2 regions of the Kitasatospora sp. NPDC023385 genome follow, and region 1 is predicted to be linked to the other one. Evidence: riboswitches for the same ligand, from Rfam matches in the RefSeq annotation. Region 1 holds a riboswitch; the other holds the start of a gene.

Region 1 (3,400 bases):
AGCCGGGCGTCGGCGAGCCGGGCGCGCGGGGTGTCCGCCGCCATCAGATCAGCATCGCCTGGGCGCGGCGCTTGACCTCGGTGCCGCGGTTCTCGCACAGCGCCTGGATCGGGCTGCCGGGCAGCGACGGGTCCTCGGTGAACAGCCACTCCAGGATCTCGACGTCGTTGTACCCGCAGTCGCGCAGGACGGTCAGGGTGCCGGACAGGTGCTTGACCAGCCCCGGACCGTCGATGAACGCCGCGGGCACCTGCAGCGACTTGTTCGGGCCCCGTCGGACGGCGATCAGGCCGCCGCTGCGCACCAGGTCCCGGACCTCGGTGACGCGGACGCCCCACTGCTCCGAGATGTCGGGCAGGTACATCCACTCGGGGACCAGGGCTTCAATCTTGCTTTCGATCTCACTCACTCCACCAGACTGCCACCTCGGAGGCCCGCCGCGCACCAAAGCCCCCGCCCGGGGGCCGCCGGAGCACCGCCGAAGCGTCCCGCAGGGCGCCGCCGCTAGGCGGTGGCCGACTTCAACGGCACCGCCGGGTCGGCCGCCCGGGCCGGGTCCAGCGCGGTGCCGCGCTCGATCAGCCGCCGCCCCTGGGTGAGGTCGCGCGGCCGGTCCACGGTCAGCAGGGCGCTCGGCACCCCGTCGCGCAGCCACAGCAGGGCCCAGGAGGCGTCCTGCGGGCTGCCGCGCCACAGCGGCTCGTCGCCCTCGGCGTGCCGGCCGGCGTACTGGACCATCCGCCCGAACTGCTCCGACCAGAAGTACGGCACCGGGTCGTACGGCGGCGCGTCCGTGCCGAGGACGGCCGCGGCGGCGGCCTCGCCGGACTGCAGCGCGTGGTCCCAGTGCTGGACGGCGAGCCGGGCACCGGCCCGGGCCGAGGGGTAGCTGACGCAGTCGCCGGCCGCGAAGACTCCGGGCAGGCCGGTGCGCAGGTGCCCGTCCACCACGACGGCGCCGGTCCCGTCCAGTTCGACGCCGGAGCCGGCCAGCCAGCCGGTCGCGGGCCGGGCGCCGATGCCGACCACCACCTCGTCGGCGGGCAGGTGCGAGCCGTCCGCCAGCAGCACCGCGCCGGGCTCGACGGCGGCCACGCCCACCCCGCAGCGCAGGTCGACGCCGGCCTCGGCGTACCAGGCGGCCATCGCCGAGCCGATCGGGGTCGGCAGCGCGCCGGGCAGCGGCGCCGGCCCCGCCTCGACCACGGTCACCTCGCAGTCCGCCTCGCGGGCGGCCGTGGACACCTCCGCGCCGATCCAGCCCGCGCCGACCAGCACCAGCCGCAGGCCGGGGCGGAGCAGCGCGCGCAGCGCCAGGGCGTCGTCCAGGGTGTGCAGCAGGTGCGCGCGCTCGGCGCCGGGCAGGGCGCGCGGAACGGCGCCGGTGGCGATCACCAGCGAGCCGTACGGCAGGTCGCCGCCGTCGGTGTGCAGCACGCCGGGGGTGAGGCCGGTGGCGCGGCGGCCGGTGAGCACCTCGATGCCGAGGTTCGCGTAGTCGATGTCCAGGGTGGTGGTGTCGCTCTTGCCGAGCAGGACGTCCTTGGAGAGCGGCGGCCGGTCGTACGGCGCGTGCGGCTCCTCGCCGAGCAGGACGATCCGCCCGCGCCAGCCGCCGTGCCGCAGCTTCAGGGCGCACTGCGCCCCGGCCAGCCCGGCCCCGACCACGACCACCTGATCCGTTCCGCTCAGTTCTGCCACGCCCGTCACTGTACTCAGCACCCGTGGAGCCCCCTGGCGGCCGCCCTCCCCGCCCGTCCCCCGGCCGTCCTGTCCACCCTTCGTACGGGCCTTCGGCCGGACCGGGCCCCGGCGTTATGGTGGGGACACCATCACGGGAGCCCGGCGAACCGGGCTGAGAGGCGGGCTGGCACGGCCCGCGACCGTACGAACCTGATCCGGGTCATACCGGCGAAGGGAGAAGAGCGGCTTTGACACGTTTGCCATCAGACGCGCACGCCGACGTCCTGGTGATCGGCGGGGGCATCATCGGCCTCGCCGTCGCCTGGCGGTCGGCTCAGCGCGGGCTGCGGACCACCGTGGTCGACCCCTCCCCGGGCGGCGGGGCGGGGTGGGTCGCGGCCGGGATGCTCGCCCCGGTCACCGAGCTGCAGTACGGCGAGGAGCCGCTGCTGCGCCTCGGCATGGCCTCGAACGAGCGCTACGCGGACTTCGCCGCCGAGCTCACCGAGGCGAGCGGCGGCGAGGACACCGGCTACCGCCGCTGCGGCACGGTCGCCGTCGCGCTGGACTCCGACGACCGCGAGGAACTGCGCGAGCTGCACGCCTTCCACCGGCGGCTCGGCCTGGAGTCGGCCTGGCTGACCGGCCGGGAGGCCCGCAGGCTGGAGCCGATGCTCGCCCCCGGGGTGCGCGGCGGCCTGCACGTCGCCGAGGACCACCAGGTGGACGGCCGCCGGATGCTCACGGCACTGCTGCTGGCCGGCGAGCGGGCGGGCGTGGTCGTGCACCGCGCCGAGGCCGTCGAGCTGCTGGTCGAGGACGGCCGGGCGGTCGGTGCCCGCCTGGGCACCGGGGCGAGCCTGGCCGCCGACCGGGTCGTCCTCGCCGCCGGGCCGCACAGCCACCGGCTGCCGGGCCTGCCCGAGGGCGTGCTGCCCGCGATCCGCCCGGTGAAGGGCCAGATCCTGCGGCTGCGCGTCCCCGACGCCTACCGGCCGTTCCTCTCCCGCAACGTCCGCGCGGTGGTGCGCGGCCGGCACCTGTACCTGGTGCCCCGGGAGAACGGCGAGCTGGTGATCGGCGCGACCACCGAGGAGCAGGGCTACGACACCACCGTCACCGCCGGCGGGGTGTACGAACTCCTGCGCGACGCCCACGATTTGGTGCCGGGCATCACCGAACTCCCGCTGGTGGAGACCTCGGCCGGCCTGCGCCCCGGCTCGCCCGACAACGCCCCGCTGCTCGGCCCGACGGCACTGCCGGGCCTGGTCGCCGCCACCGGCCACTACCGCAACGGCGTGCTGCTCACCCCGGTGACCGCCGACCTGGTCTCCGAGTACCTGGCCAGCGGCGAACTCCCCGAGCTGGCACAGCCGTTCACCCCCACCCGGTTCTCTCCCGACCGACCCTCCCCCGACCGCTCCACCACGAAGGCCCTGGCATGACCGAGATCGCACTGACCGTCAACGGCGAGCCCCGCGCGGTGCCCGCCTCGGCCACCCTCGCCGAGGTGGTCGCCACCGTGAGCCGGGCCAACTCCGGCGTCGCCGCCGCGCTCAACGAGGCCGTGGTGCCGCGCAGTTCGTGGTCCGATACGCCGTTGAACACCGGCGACCGGGTCGAGATCCTCACCGCCGTCCAGGGAGGCTGAGATGGCCGACGACCTGCTGACCATCGCCGGGGCGGGCTTCTCCTCCCGGCTGATCATGGGCACCGG
Region 2 (3,400 bases), on a different contig from region 1:
ATGCTGCCGGCCCGGCCGTTGGCGGAGGCGTTCGACTGGATCGCCGAGTTGATGCCGACCACCGCGCCGCCGGAGTCGAGCAGCGGGCCGCCGGAGTTGCCGGGGTTGATCGAGGCGTCGGTCTGCAGGGCGTTCATGTACGAGGCCTGCGAGCCGGTCTCGTCGCCGGAGGCCACCGGGCGGTCCTTGGCGCTGATGATGCCGCTGGTGACGGTGGACTCCAGGCCGTACGGCGCACCGATCGCGACGGTGGCGTCGCCGACGTTGACCTTGTCGGAGTCGGCCAGCGGCAGCGGGGCCAGCTTGCCCTTCGGCGGGTTTTCGATCTTGACCACGGCAACGTCGTAGCCCTCGGCGTGGCCCAGCACCGAGGCGTTGTAGGACGTACCGTCGGCGAACTTGACGGTCAGTTTGCCGCCGTTGAGGGTCGGCGCGACCACGTGGTTGTTGGTGAGGATGTGGCCCTCGGTGTCGAAGACGAAGCCGGTGCCGGTGCCCGACTCCCCGTTGCCCTGCGCCTTGATGGTGACGACGCTGGGCAGCGCCTTCTGCGCGATGCCGGCGATCGAACCGGGGGCGGGCTCGTTCTTCTGGGTGTCGCTGGCCTGGACGGTGGTGCTGCGATGGTCGTCCGCGGAGCTGCTGGTGCCGTTGCGGTCGGCGACGGTCACCCCGAGCGCGCCGCCGGCCACGCCGGCGACCAGCGCGACGGCCGCGATCAGGGCCACCAGACCGCCGCGCTTCTTGCCCGGGCCGCCGCCGTGGGGGCCGCCGGGGTACTCGGACGGGTAGCCGAGCGGGCCCGTCGGGCCGCCGGGGTAGCCCGCGCCGCCTGAGGAGGAGTCGTGGGTCGGACCCCAGCCGCCGAGCGGCTGGCCGGCACCGAACGGGTGGTGGCCGGGCGCGGCGGGCGCTCCGGGGACGGGGGCGGCCGGGGTGCCGGGGGCGGCCGGGGCCGCGCCGTACGCGTCGTGCGCGCCGGCGGCCGGGACGCCGTGGGTCGGGGTGGCGTACGGGTTGCCGGCCGGCGGCAGCGCCGGGGCCGCGGGCGCGGCGGCCGGCGCGGCTCCCGCCGCGGTGGCGGGAGCCTCCGGGGCCGGGGGCAGGACCGGCGGCGGCGCGTCGACGTAGCCGGTGGCCGGGTCGACGGCGGGCTCGTCGGCGACGGACGCCGCGGGCGTCACGGGTGCGACGGGTGCGACGGGTGCCGCGGGTGCGACGGGTGCCGCGGGTGCGACGGCCGGGGCCTCCGGGGCGGGGACCTTCGTGAAGGCGACGGTGGGCTTGTGCCCGCCGCCCGCCGGGGCGGCCTCGACGGGTGCGGCCTCCGCCGCGTCGGCCCCCGCGTCAGCGGCCTCCGGCTCGGAGACCCGGCGGAAGGCCATGGTCGGCTGGTGCCCGCCCTGAGCGGGGCCTTCGGAAGCGGACTCGGCCGCCCCCTGGCCGGCGGGCTGCTCCCCCTGCGGCCCGGTGGGCCCAACCTCGCGCTCGGTGCTCACGGACGACCTCCATAGCTGGCAGAACCAAGGACCATAGTTTTTCGCATTGTCGATTCGATTGCCGTAAGGACCCCTCTGAAGAACTCATAAGAATCCTTAGCCGGCGCCGACGGCCGCGGCTCCCCGCCCCCCGCCGGACGTTCCGCGATGCGGACCGCTCAGGCCGTGGCCTTGGGTGTTCGCCCCTGTGCCGGTTAGCCTGTCGTTCCAAACTGACACGCGGGAGCTTGGACCCACCAGGCTGAGAGTGCGCATGTCGACCGTACGCCACGCGATCGCGGCGGACGTTCGAGGGGGCGCTGACCGCCGGAACCTGTCCGGGTAATGCCGGCGTAGGGAGTATCGGCCATGCCGTCTGCTTCGTCATCCTCTTCTTCGGGCGCCCACGCGTCCAAGGGTTTCCCCGAGTCCGGAGCTCCCGGGTCGGAGGTCACCACGACCGCGACCGCCGTCCTGGACCCCGCCGGCCGCGTCGAGGCCCCGCTGGTGCTGGACACCGAGCCGCCGCGCACGCTGCGCTTCCGGGACCACTTCGCGCTCTGGATGAACCTGGGCGTCAGCCTGATCGGCTTCTCCACCGCCGCCACCGTGCTCGGCGCCCCCGGCAGCGAGCTGTCGCTGGCCGCCGCGCTGACCGCGATCGCGGTCGGTACGGCGGTCGGCACCGCGATGCTCGGCGTGGCCGCGCTGATCGGCGCCCGGACCGGCGCCCCCGCGATGGCCAACCTGCGCGGGCTGTTCGGCACCCGGCTGTCGTACCTGCCGACGGTGCTGAACATCGTGCAGTGCGTCGGCTGGGGCGTGTTCGAGCTGCTGACGATCTCGGCGGGCGCCCAGACCGTCGCCCACACCACCGGCTACCGCTGGTTGTTCGTGCTGCTCGCGGGCGCGCTGACCACCGCGCTGACCATCTGGCCGCTGGGCTCGATCGCGGTGCTGCGCCGCTTCGTGGCCGGGGCGGTCGCCGTCGCGATGGTGTACTTCACCGTCCAGTTGGGCCGCCATGGCGTGCCCGACCCGGGCGCCGGCAACTGGCACGGCTTCCTGGGCGCGACCGACGCGATGATCGCGGTGTCGGTCTCCTTCGTCCCGCTGGCCGCCGACTACACCCGGCACTCGCGCACCGCGCGTTCGTCGTTCTGGGGCAGCTTCTCCGGCTACACGATCGCCCAGGTCTGGTGCTACGCGCTCGGTCTGATGGCGCTGCTGCAGTCCGGCGGCGACCCGAACAGGGTCTTCGACTCCTTCCTCGGTGTCTGGGCGGGCTGGCTGTTCCTGCTGGTCCTGGTGCTGCGCGAGACGGACCAGTCCTTCGCCAACGTCTACTCGACCGCGATGTCGGTGCAGAACCTGCTGCCGAAGGTGGACCGCCGGCTGCTCAGCGGCGGGATCGGCGTGCTGATCACCGTGCTGGCGCTGCGGATCGACAGGTTCACCGACACCTACACCAACTTCCTCGGTCTGATCGGCTCGGTGTTCGTGCCGCTGCTGGCGGTGCTGGCGGTGGACTTCTTCCTCGGCGCCGGCCGGCACGGCTGGAACCTCTCCGAGGACGCGCCGTCGCGCTGGACGATGCTGCTGCCGTGGGTGCTGGGCTTCGCGGTCTACCAGTTCATCGCGCCGACCGCGGTGGCCGGCTGGTGGACGGACTTCTGGACGTCCGCCCAGGCCGCCCTGCACTTCACCCCGCAGGAGTGGACCTCCGCCTCGCTGTTCGCCTTCCTGGTGCCGGCCCTGGCCACCTGGGCGCTCACCCCGCTGTCCCGTCGCGCCGCGCGCTGACCCGTCGCGCCGCGCTGCCCCGCCGGGCGCTGACCCGTCGCACCGCGCGCTGACGCCCGGCCATCCGAAGACGGCCCCGCAGGTTGGGGCCGTCTTCGCCCCCGCGTCACCTGCGCCGC

What was found. Region 1 has a riboswitch for thiamine pyrophosphate ahead of thiO (glycine oxidase ThiO). Riboswitches for the same ligand answer to the same signal wherever they lie in the genome.
Region 2: another riboswitch for thiamine pyrophosphate. It lies ahead of AC0B61_RS03565 (purine-cytosine permease family protein); the one in region 1 lies ahead of thiO (glycine oxidase ThiO).

The regions. Positions count from the first base shown of each region.
Region 1 is NZ_JBVOOL010000012.1:90,726-94,125, reverse strand. Features, by position in the region: gene thiE (thiamine phosphate synthase) at 1-44, opposite strand, end outside; gene AC0B61_RS20110 (Rv2175c family DNA-binding protein) at 44-409, opposite strand; gene AC0B61_RS20105 (NAD(P)/FAD-dependent oxidoreductase) at 505-1,710, opposite strand; TPP riboswitch at 1,825-1,937, shown strand; gene thiO (glycine oxidase ThiO) at 1,932-3,128, shown strand; gene thiS (sulfur carrier protein ThiS) at 3,125-3,334, shown strand; gene AC0B61_RS20090 (thiazole synthase) at 3,336-3,400, shown strand, end outside.
Region 2 is NZ_JBVOOL010000002.1:146,581-149,980, reverse strand. Features, by position in the region: gene AC0B61_RS03570 (S1C family serine protease) at 1-1,499, opposite strand, end outside; TPP riboswitch at 1,709-1,855, shown strand; gene AC0B61_RS03565 (purine-cytosine permease family protein) at 1,848-3,281, shown strand.